DNA from 4 places in the Phocaeicola dorei genome. Region 2 is predicted to be linked to each of the others. Evidence: riboswitches for the same ligand, from Rfam matches in the RefSeq annotation. Region 2 holds a riboswitch; each other region holds the start of a gene.

Region 1 (3,356 bases), 1.5 Mb from region 2:
GATAATGAATTATGGAACTTTTTAGAAATCTCTTTGAAGGGTACCCTAATTTATGGGGCGGCGGAGTAGCACATTCCGTACTTATTCTTTCACTGGTCATTGCTTTCGGTATCATGTTAGGAAAAATAAAAGTGGCAGGTATCTCATTGGGAGTAACCTGGATACTTTTTGTAGGAATTGTATTCGGTCATTTCAATCTGAACCTGGACGAACATCTGTTGCATTTCTTAAAAGAGTTCGGTCTGATATTATTTGTCTACTCAGTCGGACTACAAGTGGGTCCCGGTTTCTTCTCAGCATTCAAAAAAGGAGGATTCACACTAAACCTGCTTGCCATGATGGTTGTATTTTTAGGTGTGACCATCACCATTATACTCCATTTCATAACAGGTGTCCCCATTACCACAATGGTAGGAATTCTTTCGGGTGCTGTAACAAATACCCCGGGACTAGGTGCCGCACAGCAAGCAAACAGTGATCTGAATGGTATAGACGCTCCCGAAATAGCACTGGGATATGCCGTAGCCTATCCACTGGGTGTAGTAGGATGTATTCTCTCCCTGCTGGCATTGAAATATATCCTGCGCATCAACACAAAAACCGAAGAAGCCGATGCGGAACGGGGATTGGGACATCTACAAGAACTGACCGTACGCCCTATCTCACTAGAAATACGCAATGAAGCCGTAGAAGGTAAAACAATAAAAGAAATCAAGCCATTGGTGAATCGTGATTTTGTGATTTCACGCATACGGCATTGTGACGGAGACAAACAAACAGAACTAGTGAACTCCACTACAGTATTTCACATGCACGATGAAATCCTTGTTATCGCCAATCCGATAGATGTAGAAGCTATCACTGTATTTTTTGGAAAACAAGTGAATGTGGAATGGGATTTCCAGAACAAACAACTTATTTCCAGAAAAATTCTGATCACCAAGCCTGAATTGAATGGCAAGACATTGGCTCAACTAAAAATCAGGAATAACTTCGGAGCAAGCATTACCCGTGTAAACCGTTCGGGTGTAGACCTTGTGGCCACTCCCAACCTGCAATTGCAAATGGGTGACCGGGTAAAGATTGTGGGTAGCGAACTGGCTGTAGCCCATGCCGAAAAGATTCTAGGTAATTCCATGAAACGTTTGAATCATCCCAACCTGATTCCTATTTTCTTAGGCATCGCATTAGGGTGTATTTTAGGAAGCACTCCTTTTTTATTCCCCGGTATCCCTCAACCGGTAAAACTGGGACTGGCAGGAGGCCCCCTTATTGTGTCCATCCTGATAAGCCGTTTCGGACCACATTATAAATTGATAACCTATACCACCATAAGTGCCAATTTGATGGTACGTGAAATCGGTATCTCACTTTTCCTTGCTTGCGTAGGATTAGGAGCCGGTAAAGGATTCATCGAAACAATTATTAACGAAGGCGGATATGTATGGATAGCATACGGCGCCATTATTACGCTGCTGCCTTTACTGATTGTAGGAATAATAGGACGATATGTTTATAAACTGAACTATTACACCTTGATCGGAGTATTGTCCGGAGCCACCACCAATCCGCCCGCATTAGCCTACTCCAATGATTTGACCTCTTGTGACGCTCCGGCAGTAGGTTATGCCACAGTTTATCCGCTCACCATGTTTTTACGTGTGCTTACAGCACAAATATTAATATTGGCGCTTGCCTGAAATCACTATCCGAATTATTGCAAATTCATATTGCCGTAGGAGTGAATCAAATTCACTTCTACGGTTCAAAATCCCCTCCTCTTTTCAATATTCTCTCCGTTTTAAGCAGTCATTTTTTCACTAATCTTAAAACATATATAAAATAATTGTCTACCTTTGCGCCCGGTTTGGTGATACAGATATTTTTTCTCTATCTGTATAAAAGGGAATTCGGTTGTGGAATCCGAAGCAGTGCCCGCTACTGTGAAACCCATTTGATGAAAAGCAACTCTCGCTATGCCACTGTTTCGAAAATGAAGAAATGGGAAGGCGCTTTTCAGGGTGAAGCCAGGAAACCTGCCAAATCAAAACATAGATAATCACGCTCTCCCGGGGTCAGGAAAGCCAATTATTAATTCTTAAATTCTTTCGATGAAAGTAAAATTATTATTGACAGCAATTACTTTAAGCTGTCTGGCTATTGACGTACTGGCACAAGTCAGTATCAGTGGAAAGATTGTGAGTGCCGATACCAACGAACCTGTAGTGGGGGCTAATATTCGTATTGACCAAAGCCTTTCAGGATGCACCACAAATGGTAAAGGCGAGTTTAATATCAACAATCTTCCTGATGGAAAACATGTATTAAGAATCACGCATGTCAGTTACACACCCAAATCTGTCACCACAAAAGGGGGTGAAAAAAATCTTCTTATCAAGCTACAAGACAGTTTTACCAATATAGGCCAGGTAGTAGTAACCGGAACAGGAACACACCACCGCATGACGGATAGTCCCGTGCCTGTTTCCGTTATCACCGCAAAGGATTTAAGTAATGCCAGTGTAACATCGCTGGACGAGGCCTTACAAAAGTTGACCCCATCTTTCTCAAGTATGACCAACGGTATGGGTACAACATTGAGTCTTAATGGATTGCCTGATGATTATTTCATTTTTCTGGAAAATGGCAAACGCCTGTATGGAGATGATACTTACGCCCGAATCAATGTTGCCAAAATCAAACGTATTGAAATATTGAACGGTGCCTCTTCCGCTCTTTACGGAACAAATGCTATCGGAGGAGTAATCAACATTATTACTGATGATGCAAAAAATGCTATCAATGTTTCCAGCGATACCCGTTATGCCAGTAAAGGACGTTTTACCCAGTCCGTAAACGCAGATGTCAATACCGGCAAGTTCGGCTCCTACACCTCTTACCGCCGTCAGCAGGCCGAGGGATGGCAACTGAATCCATACGAAGAGAACTCCAAAACTCATGAACTGGAAGAAACCGGGAAAGTAGCTTCTACAGGATTCTATGCAAATACTGTCAATCAAAAATTCACTTTTGATGCTACCGACAAACTCTCCTTTTATGCCCGCGGCGGATATTATGACAACAAGACACGCCGCCCTTATGAAGCATACGACTACAACATATTGCATGAAACCTTTAATTATGGTATTGGTACCCAATACATGATAAGTAAAGGGAATTATATTACCGCAGACTATTACGCCGATCATTTTTCTTCCTCTTATTGTTTTTTTAAAGACAATAAAACTTATAATGGAAAAGCAGGTGAAGAGCAAGTGCGCAAACGGACCCGCAATCACAATCTTAGCATAAAAGGTATCTTTAAATTAGGTGGCCGGCACAAACTTTCAGTCGGC
Region 2 (3,356 bases):
TGTTCACCGGCAGAGAAGGATTCCCATAAGTAAGCATCTGCTGCTGTACGGCCTTTGACTCACAATCTTTCAGCACATGGTTCATCTTATCAATCAAAAGCAGCTCGGCAGCCGGGCAACCCTTTTTCAGAAATTCGGCATCCTCCACCGATACCTGAATATCATTTTTACCCTGAACAATGAGAACCGGCACTTTGACGGAAGCAATCACCGTCCGGGGATTATACTTGAACCAGGAAATCAAATAAGGCTGGACAGAAGCCCGATACAATGATTGCAGATAAGCCGGCACGTCACTCACTTCCTTGCCGTTTTTCAAAGACCCGTTAATGGATGCCACCTCTTTCCGCACCGCTTCCGGATTCTGTTGAGCGGTCACTTGCGCCTCTATAATCTCGTAGGCAGGACGACCCGCACCGGCAATCGAGATATAGCCTTTCACCTTCGGCCGGTTCTGACAGGCCAACATTCCAATCAGCGCCCCTTCGCTATGTCCTGCCACCGTGATCGTCGTAAAACGTTTCTCTTTCGACAGGTAATCAATCCAGCCAGTTACATCGTTCACATAATCTTCAAAACGAAGTTTCGCTTCCTCCTTACCAGCCGACGCACTGGTTCCTATCCCCCGCTTGTCAAAGCGCAAGGAAGCGATGCCGTTTGCCGCCAAGCCTTCTGCCAGGAACTTCAACGAATTATTCCTCAAATTGCCAATGGCTGAATTACCATCCATATCCGTAGGTCCGGATCCGGCTATAATAAGCACCACCGGACAGGTTTTCACCCCACCGGGCAAAAGCAGTTTTCCTTTGATTTGTCCTTCCTTGGTGTTCAACACCACATTTTCTTCCAAAGGAAGCACCTGTGCCCGACAACAAAGACCGCACAGGAAAAATAAACCGGCTAAAATAAAATTCAAATGTTTCATCTATTACGTATTTTAAGATTATTCATTTAACAAATATAGTGATTATATTGAATAAAGCGAATCAATATTTGAATGTTGTTAAGCATCAGTTTTATTTTATTCAATACTATTTCATTTTATCTTCAACATGGATAGAATCAACTAGTTTTGCCACTAAAAAAGAACCGTTACACACGCCTACTTTTGCTGGGAAAGAAATAAATCTGCAACTAATTTCAAAAAAGGATTTTTTATCATTTCCCTTTTCTTATTCATCCAAACAAACTATCTTTGCCACGTTTTGTTCCGCGTACCTCCGACTGATGCGAGGAAGCGGATGAAAAGGGAATCAGGTGCAAGTCCTGAACAGTCCCGCTGCTGTAAGCTCCATCTACCCCTATAAGGGGATAGGTTTATTTATCCACTCACGCCACTGCCTGTATATATAATTAAGGTGGGAAGGCAAGTAAACAGGAGTAAGTCAGAAGACCTGCAAAACGTAAAGTCATCGACCGTCGCTTTCGAGGAAAGAGCAGCGGTAAGAATGCGGTATTTATTCATTAATATGTTTTTTTAAATGAAAGGAAATAACCAGGCTTATAAGCTATGGCTTTGTCTGCTTTGCAGCTTTATCCTATTGCCGCTTGAAATACAGGCACAGGAGAAAGGAGATTCCATTACCGGGAAAGTGCATAAAATAGACGAAGTTACGGTTACGGCTGAACGTACCAAGCAACAGGTTAAAAGTAGCAGTCCCTTCCAACAACTCGACAAGAAGCAATTGCAACAACAAGGCATTACGGATATTGCTGATGCTTTACGTCGCTTCTCAGGAGTCAACATAAAGGATTATGGGGGTGCAGGAGGAATGAAAACTATCTCCGTTCGGAGTTTAGGAGCCAAACATACAGCCGTAGTTTATGACGGGGTTACACTCAGTGATTGTCAAAGCGGACAAATAGACTTGTCTCGTTTCTCTATTGACAATATCCAGCAAATTTCACTGACCATTGGGGACAATGAAGATATTTTTGTACCGGCACGTACAGTTGCTTCTGCTGCCGCCTTAAAATTACAAAGCATATCCCCGGATTTTTCAAACAAAAAAAATCACTTGACGGGACAGATAAAGACAGGTTCTTTCGGGATGATTAATCCCCTTATCCGCTACGAACAAAAGTTTAACGAAAAGATTTCAGCATCTACCACTGGTGAATTTATGAGGGCAGATAACCTATATCCTTTCACTTTAGTCAACGGAGATTATGTTTCCAAAGAAAAACGCTATAACAACAACATTCAAACCTACAGAGGAGAACTGAATCTTTACATCAGCCCTAATAACAGAAGCACACTGAACGGAAAGATTTATTATTACGATACAAATCAGCAATTACCCGGTGCAGTCATTCTTTACAACGCGAAAAGCCGTGAGAAGTTACGCGAACGAAATTTCTTTTCACAAGTACATTACCGTACTTATTGGGAAAATAATCTTTCTTTGTTAATCAATGGGAAATTTAACTGGAGCCAATCTCATTACCACGATGAAGGAGGAAAATACCCCGGAGGAGAATTAAACGACCGTTATTTCCAACGAGAATACTATACATCAGGAGCATTACTATATACTCCGACTAGTCACTGGAGCATGGTTTATGCGGCAGATTACATATATAATAACCTAAATGCCAATACTCCTAACAATACAAGCCCTTACCGGCATTCTATATTACAAACAGCAACTCTCCGATATCAAACTGATAACATAACAGCTGTTGCCATACTACTCGGATCGATATATCTTAATGGTGCAAAAGAAGGAAACGGAGCTGAGAACCGGCGAAAATTATCCCCTTCCTTCTCTTTTTCATGGAAACCTTGTACAGACGGACAGCTATACCTTCGGGCTTCCTATAAAGACATATTCAGAGTGGCTACTTTTTCTGAAAACTACTTTGACCGGATGGGTAGCCGTGATCTTCGTCCCGAAAAGGCTCAACAATATAATATAGGTATCACTTACCAGAACAACTTTACAAGCTGGCTACCAGCAATCAGTCTGACATTGGATGGGTATTATAATAAGGTAAAAGATAAAATTGTGGCAATGCCCTATAATATGTTTATCTGGAATATGGTAAATTTAGGCAAAGTAGAAATTTGGGGAGTAGATGCCAATATAAACACCACTTTCCAACTTGCAAAACATTATTCCTTACTATTGACTGGAAACTATACCTATCAATATGCAGTAGATAAAACAGACCCGGAAGTCGTATATTACAAACATCAGATTGCATATACCCCACGTCATAGCGCAGGTGCTTCTTTAGCCTTGGAAAATCCTTTCATAAATGCTTCTCTTCATGCTACAGGTGTGAGCAAACGATATATTGCTTCCGAAAATCGTCCAAGTAATGAAATGGATGGATATATAGAATACGGACTT
Region 3 (3,356 bases), 1.5 Mb from region 2:
CTGTATCAGTCAATGCTTTTTATAATAATATTCGTGACATGATAGATTATAATACGATTGCCACGGGAGATAAAGCTATGGAGCAATATGGTCATAAGGAAGTTCGTCAACGTGATAATATAGCGGAGGCTAAAGTATACGGAATCAATGTATCCGCCAATGCATACCTAGGTGCCGGGTTCAATTTAAGCGGAGGATATACTCATCTTAATACCCAAGACGTGGAATTGGAACAACCCATCGACAAAAGTATTAAAAACGCATACAATATCAATGCCCAATGGGCGCATTCATGGAAGATATATCGGTTGAACATAAATTTGAACGGTCGTATCAACAGCAAACGTTTCTCTAAAAGTTATGGCTATGCTCCCGACTATCAATTGTGGGATTTAAACACACGCCATTCTTTCAACTTAAAATCTGTAATCATAGAACCCGGATGTGGCATAGAAAACCTGTTCGATTATACGGATGATCGTCCTTATAACAGCAATTATGCAACTCTTACCCCCGGACGTTCATTCTATATCAGTTTGTCTTTAAAATTTAAAAGCTAAAAAAATCAAAGACTTATCGAAGATAATATAAAATAAACCTATATCTTTGCAACAGAATTAGTAATCGGGCTATCACATAGCCCGATGCAAGGGAATCCGGTGTAAATCCGGGGCTGTACCTGCAGCTGTAAATCCTCATTATGTTGATTGGATAGTCCAAAACCACTGTTTCATTTGAAGAAATGGGAAGGTTTCCAATCAGAGGAAAGCCAGAATACCTGCTAAGTCTGTTGAACAATAAACACCAAGCTTCCAGGATTAGAAGTATGTGTCCATTCGAACAAGCGTTTTCCAACGTCTATTCCTTTGTGGCATTCCTCTTTATCAGAGGGAAACTTGATGTTTTATTTTGCAAATTAAATAAAACACAATATGAGGTATTTACTTCCTGCTATTCTACTATTAGGTACACAAATTGCAAGTGCCCAAAGTATTCTCAAAGATAAAGACGATAAAGAATTGTCCGTATTACTGAATGAAGTGGTCATCACGGGTACAGGTACTGAACATTATCTGAAAGATGCTCCCGTACAGACTGAAGTAATAACCAGCAAAGCTTTGGAACAATATCAGGCACGCAGTATAGACGATTTGCTCAGTGGTCTTAGTCCTTCATTGACCTTTCATGATGGTGATATGGGGAGCCATATCCAACTAAACGGATTGAACAATGACTATATCCTGATCATGATAAATGGAAAAAGAATGAATGGCGATGTAGGAGGGCAAAACGACTTGAATCAATTAAATCCAGCTAATATAGAACGCATAGAGATTGTAAAAGGGGCCGCTTCTTCACTTTATGGCAGTGACGCAATAGCCGGAGTTATCAATATCATAACCAAACGTAACCGTGAAAAAATGGAGCTCACCAATACATCCCGCATAGGTGAATATGGTGATATACGTCAAAGTACCAGTTTCGGCTTTAATTATGGAAAGATAAAATCTGTAACCGGAATCAACTTCCGGCATACCGATGGCTGGCGGAATACAGACCTGCAGTGGGATCAGAATCAATTGAAATCCGGCTCTACTATGTTGACCGTAAACCGTTCTTCAAACTATACCCTGTCCGAGAACATTGAATGGCAAGTCAATCGCAAACTAGACCTCACTGCAGAAGGCACTTATTATGAGCGTTGGGTAATGCGTACACACGGTCCTTGGAAATATCAAGCCAACGATTTTTATTATCGCAACTATACATTTGCAGTAGGAAGTAAATATAAATTAGGAAAACGGAATTATCTGACTGCAGACCTCTCGTATGGCAGATACGGTTACTTCTATGACTATAAGCTAAACGAGCATACTGATTATTTTCTAGACAATGACCGCCATGAACGTATCACCTACTTTGCCGGTCAACGTATCAAACAAAGTATTCAGAAACAAATATTAGGCCAGGTAAAAAGTGTATTTTATCTTGGAGAGGACCATATTTTAAATGCAGGAATCGAATATCAGTACAATCATTTGGAATCACCTCATCACATTGACGGTGACCGCGCTTCCGTTTATACGTTGGCAGCTTATATACAGGAGGAATGGACAGCCAGAGAAAATCTGGTTCTGACTGCCGGGGTACGAGGAACACAACACAAGGAAACAGGATTGAATTTCAGTCCGAAAATATCAGGACTTTATAAACCCGGAGAACATATTAATTTGCGTGCTTCTTATGCTTTAGGCTACAAAGCACCCACTATTAAAGAACTTTATTATAATTATACCGGCGTTATCGGAGGCGGTGCCTTGACTGCATATCATGGCAACACAAATCTAAAAGCACAAACCTCACAATATGCTTCAATCGGTATCGAGTACGTAGGGCAAAAATTCCAAGCCAGTTTAACCGGATACATGAATTATCTTCACAACATGATTGAGTTGGTTGAAATTTCCGTAACTCCCGATGAAAAGTTTCTTGAAGTAGAAAAGAGCAAACAATATAAGAATCTGACAAAGGCACGTATTTATGGTATGGATTTCACCTTCAACTATCGTCCTGCAAAATCTCTCAGCCTTGCCGGCGGATATAGTTATGCTGATCCAAAAGCGCAATATCCTAACAAAGGTATAGATTATATGAAATATCTTCCTATTGATGCTACTTCCAGCCATAATGCAAATTTAAATGTCTTATGGCAACATTCATGGAAACTGTATCGTTTGGGTATCGGCATCTATGGCAGATATCAGTCTACACGCCGTTATATAAATGATAATAATGCCGACGGATTCCAAACTTGGCGTATCAACACAGCCCACTCATTATTAAAAATGAAACGGTGGTCATTAACGATGAATGCCGGGGTAGATAATGTATTTGACTATGTAGACCGTACTCCTTTCGGACGGAATCGTGCCACATCAACTCCCGGAAGAACTTTTTATGTCTCCGCCCTCATTAAATTCAAAAACAATTAATAACCAACAATTTATAAATTAATTTTTATTCGTATGAAACAATTCAAGTATTATCTGATGGCGGCTTTTGTTGCTGCCGCAACTTGCACAGGATTCAGTTCCTGTAGTGACAATGATGATGAAGAAAGTACTGTTAATCCTGCTGTGGATGTAGTAACCAGAACCAAGCAACACGACACAGCCATTTTGCTCTGTACTTTTGGCAGTACCTATAATGAGTCCCTTTCTGTTTATGATGATGTGATTGAGGATTTTAAAGCTAAATTCCCCAATACGGATATTTATATGTCATTTACTTCACGTACATGTATCGGACGTGTAGAAGCATCTACCGGCATAGCACGTTATGAATTGGACCAATGG
Region 4 (3,356 bases), 1.5 Mb from region 2:
CACTGAAATACATTCTTAATATCAAAACATCACAAGAAGAAGCTGATGCCGAAAAAGGATTGGGACATTTACAGGAACTGACCGTACGCCCCGTTACATTAGAGATAAAAAATGAAGCAATACATGGGAAGACCATTAAGGAAATACGTCCTTTGGTAAACCGCAACTTCGTCATTTCGCGCATACGCCATCATGACGGACAACAGGAAGTGGAACTAGTAAATTCAGAAACGATATTACATATTGATGACAAGATTCTGGTTATCTCGAACCCTATTGACATTGAAGCGATTACAGTATTTTTTGGCAAACAGGTAGAAATGGAATGGGAACAGTTAAACAAGAAACTTATCTCACGCCGCATTTTGATAACAAAGCCTGAGTTAAATGGAAAAATGCTCTCACAACTTAAGATACGAAATAACTTCGGTGCGAGCATCACCCGTATCAACCGTTCAGGAGTAGACTTGGTAGCCTCCCCACATTTACAGTTGCAAATGGGCGACCGTGTAACTATAGTTGGTAGTGAACTTGCTGTCACTCATGCCGAAAAGGTTTTAGGAAACTCCATGAAGAGACTGAATCATCCCAATCTTATCCCCATTTTTTTCGGCATCGCATTAGGATGTATCTTGGGAAGTATTCCATTTATGTTTCCAGGTATTCCACAACCAGTAAAACTTGGTCTAGCAGGTGGACCGCTTATTGTATCCATTCTTATCAGTCGTTTCGGTCCTCAATATAAAATGATTACATACACCACGATGAGTGCTAACTTGATGATAAGAGAAATCGGGATTTCCTTATTCCTAGCTTGTGTAGGGTTGGGAGCCGGGAAAGATTTTATAGAGACAATTGTAAATGAAGGTGGATATATTTGGATTATGTATGGAGCTATTATTACGACCGTACCATTAATCATAACGGGGCTCATTGGGCGTTATGCCTGTAAATTAAACTATTATACCCTTATTGGTGTATTATCAGGAGCAAATACTAATCCGCCTGCCCTCGCCTATTCCAATGATCTGACTTCATGTGACGCTCCGGCCGTGGGATATGCCACCGTATATCCGCTTGCTATGTTCCTACGCGTACTTACGGCTCAATTATTGATACTCTCATTAGGTTAAACTTTAAAATTCTTTAAATATGTACCAACAAGAAACGATTACCAAAGAACTACATTTACAGTTAAGTGATGAAGATTTGGCACAGTTCGAACTTGATGCCAAAGAAACGGAACGCCTCGGACACATCGGCACCCACATGGATTGCTATATGGAAGCTCCCCGCTATAAAGAATATGTAACAGATGCCGTCGTGGTAGATTGTCGGAACGGACTACCAGCCGACGAATACTTTAATAACTTGGACATAGAAGGTAAAGCATTGGTTTTATATACCGGCAATATGGCAACCAACGACTATGCAACCAAAGACTTCTTTATGTTTGACATGAAGCTTAATTGGGACTCTCTGGCTGCATTACTTTATAACCATCCAAAGTTTATTCTTATTGACTCACATGGGTTAGGCATGTTTTCACAACACCGGTTATTCGATATGGAATGTGAGAAAAACGGTTGTTTTCTTATTATGTGCCTGATGCTTGAAGGAGAAGAAATATTGAATATAAAAAAATTAAAGATTGAAATTGACAAGGAAATGCCTTCCACTGGAAAGCCATGTCGTGTCTATGGATTCTAAAAAAAGAAAAACATAACTTCATTTAAATGGATAAGACAGCCGAAATTTTGATAGATGTCAGTGGATTTATTTCTGAATATTCCGCTCACACGATGGGATGTGGTGTACATACTTCACGAGTGATACGCAGTGCCAATCGCATTGGGGAATCATTCGGTTATATGGTAAAAATCAGTGTCATTCAGAAAAAGAAAAAACGAGATCGAAAAGCAAGTATATCAATTGGTTACTCATAACAATAGTAGCTGTGCTGCTTGGAAGCATGGTAGTAGAACTTGTCCAAAATGTTTAATACCATCCAACTTTTATAAATCATTTCTGATTTTTAAACTAACTCAATGCTGTAATAATTCCAATTTCCATTATCTTTGTTCCCGAATCGGTTCCGAATAGATGCCCTCTATCCGGATTAAAAGGGAATCGGGTGTAAATCCCGGACAGTCCCGCTGCTGTGAAACTCCGATAAAATTTCCGATATGTACCTATTGCCACTGCCTGACTCCACATAACGAGAACGCGGGAAGGCATCGGAAATGAGGAGCCAGTCAGAAGACCTGCCATTCATCAAAGGCCGTTTCTACTCGTGGGGTTAGGGAAGCGGTACGAAAAGATACAATAATTCATACCAACAGCATCTCATGCAAATAATTAAAAGGAATGGGGCAACAGAATCCTACGACAGAGAAAAAATAGCCGTTGCCATACGGAAAAGCTTTGCCAGTACCCAAAAAGAAATAACAGATGAAGCTGTCTACACCATAGTAGACGAAGTGGAACTATTTCTGCATCAAAACGAAGCAAATCGTAGTGTAGAACGCATTCAGGACGAAGTGGAACGTAGTTTGATGGAACATGGCTTTTATGCAGAAGCCAAAAACTATATACTTTACCGTTGGCAACGCACAGAAAGAAGAAAAGCTCTTAGCCAAATCATTACAGGAACCGGTGATGATACTATATCAAATATACTAAAAGAGATACAAAAAGACTTCTCCGGGAAGGAATATAGTCTAACCCTTCTCGCAGAGAAATTCACAAGTTTCTGTAAACCGGATATGACACCCGGGGAACGGTTGGCGGCACTTGTCAAAGCGGCTGTAGAACTGACGACACAAGAAACTCCCGATTGGGAATTCATTGCGGCGCGTCTGCTGAATTTCCGATTAACAAAAAAACTGGCCGAACAGGCGGAAGCTGCCGGCATCTTTTCATTTTATGATAAATTACGTTACCTCACCGATGAGGGTTTGTATGGTAATTATATCTTAGCCTCCTATACTCCACAAGAGATAGAAACGGCAGCTGGCTTCATGTGTCCTGAACGTGACAAGCTTTTCAATTATTCAGGACTGGATCTGCTTGCCAAGCGTTATCTGATCCGTACCCGTTCACACGAGCCTATAGAATCTGTGCAGGAAATGTATTTAGGGATTGCCCTTCATCTCGCTATGCCCGAAAAACAGGACAGACTGCAATGGGTAAAAAAGTTCTATGATATATTAAGTCGTTTGGAAGTCACAATGGCCACTCCTACCCTGGCAAATGCCCGAAAACCTTATCACCAGTTATCCAGTTGCTTCATTGATACAGTGCCCGATAGTCTGGAAGGCATTTACCGCAGTTTAGACAATTTTGCGATGGTAAGC

What was found. Region 2 has a riboswitch for cobalamin ahead of GKD17_RS03990 (TonB-dependent receptor plug domain-containing protein). Riboswitches for the same ligand answer to the same signal wherever they lie in the genome.
Region 1: linked by a shared signal. The riboswitch ahead of GKD17_RS10790 (TonB-dependent receptor) and the one ahead of GKD17_RS03990 (TonB-dependent receptor plug domain-containing protein) in region 2 are both predicted to bind cobalamin.
Region 3: linked by a shared signal. The riboswitch ahead of GKD17_RS10785 (TonB-dependent receptor plug domain-containing protein) and the one ahead of GKD17_RS03990 (TonB-dependent receptor plug domain-containing protein) in region 2 are both predicted to bind cobalamin.
Region 4: linked by a shared signal. The riboswitch ahead of GKD17_RS10730 (ribonucleoside-diphosphate reductase subunit alpha) and the one ahead of GKD17_RS03990 (TonB-dependent receptor plug domain-containing protein) in region 2 are both predicted to bind cobalamin.

What each region holds. Positions count from the first base shown of each region.
Region 1 covers NZ_CP046176.1:2,582,762-2,586,117, reverse strand. The annotation lists gene GKD17_RS10795 (putative transporter) at 12-1,700, shown strand; cobalamin riboswitch at 1,852-2,058, shown strand; gene GKD17_RS10790 (TonB-dependent receptor) at 2,112-3,356, shown strand, end outside.
Region 2 covers NZ_CP046176.1:1,034,680-1,038,035, reverse strand. The annotation lists gene GKD17_RS03995 (alpha/beta hydrolase) at 1-925, opposite strand, end outside; cobalamin riboswitch at 1,189-1,416, shown strand; gene GKD17_RS03990 (TonB-dependent receptor plug domain-containing protein) at 1,482-3,356, shown strand, end outside.
Region 3 covers NZ_CP046176.1:2,579,033-2,582,388, reverse strand. The annotation lists gene GKD17_RS10790 (TonB-dependent receptor) at 1-560, shown strand, start outside; cobalamin riboswitch at 602-800, shown strand; gene GKD17_RS10785 (TonB-dependent receptor plug domain-containing protein) at 933-2,993, shown strand; gene GKD17_RS10780 (sirohydrochlorin cobaltochelatase) at 3,027-3,356, shown strand, end outside.
Region 4 covers NZ_CP046176.1:2,567,020-2,570,375, reverse strand. The annotation lists gene GKD17_RS10745 (putative transporter) at 1-1,133, shown strand, start outside; gene GKD17_RS10740 (cyclase family protein) at 1,153-1,710, shown strand; gene GKD17_RS10735 (hypothetical protein) at 1,737-1,946, shown strand; cobalamin riboswitch at 2,073-2,286, shown strand; gene GKD17_RS10730 (ribonucleoside-diphosphate reductase subunit alpha) at 2,349-3,356, shown strand, end outside.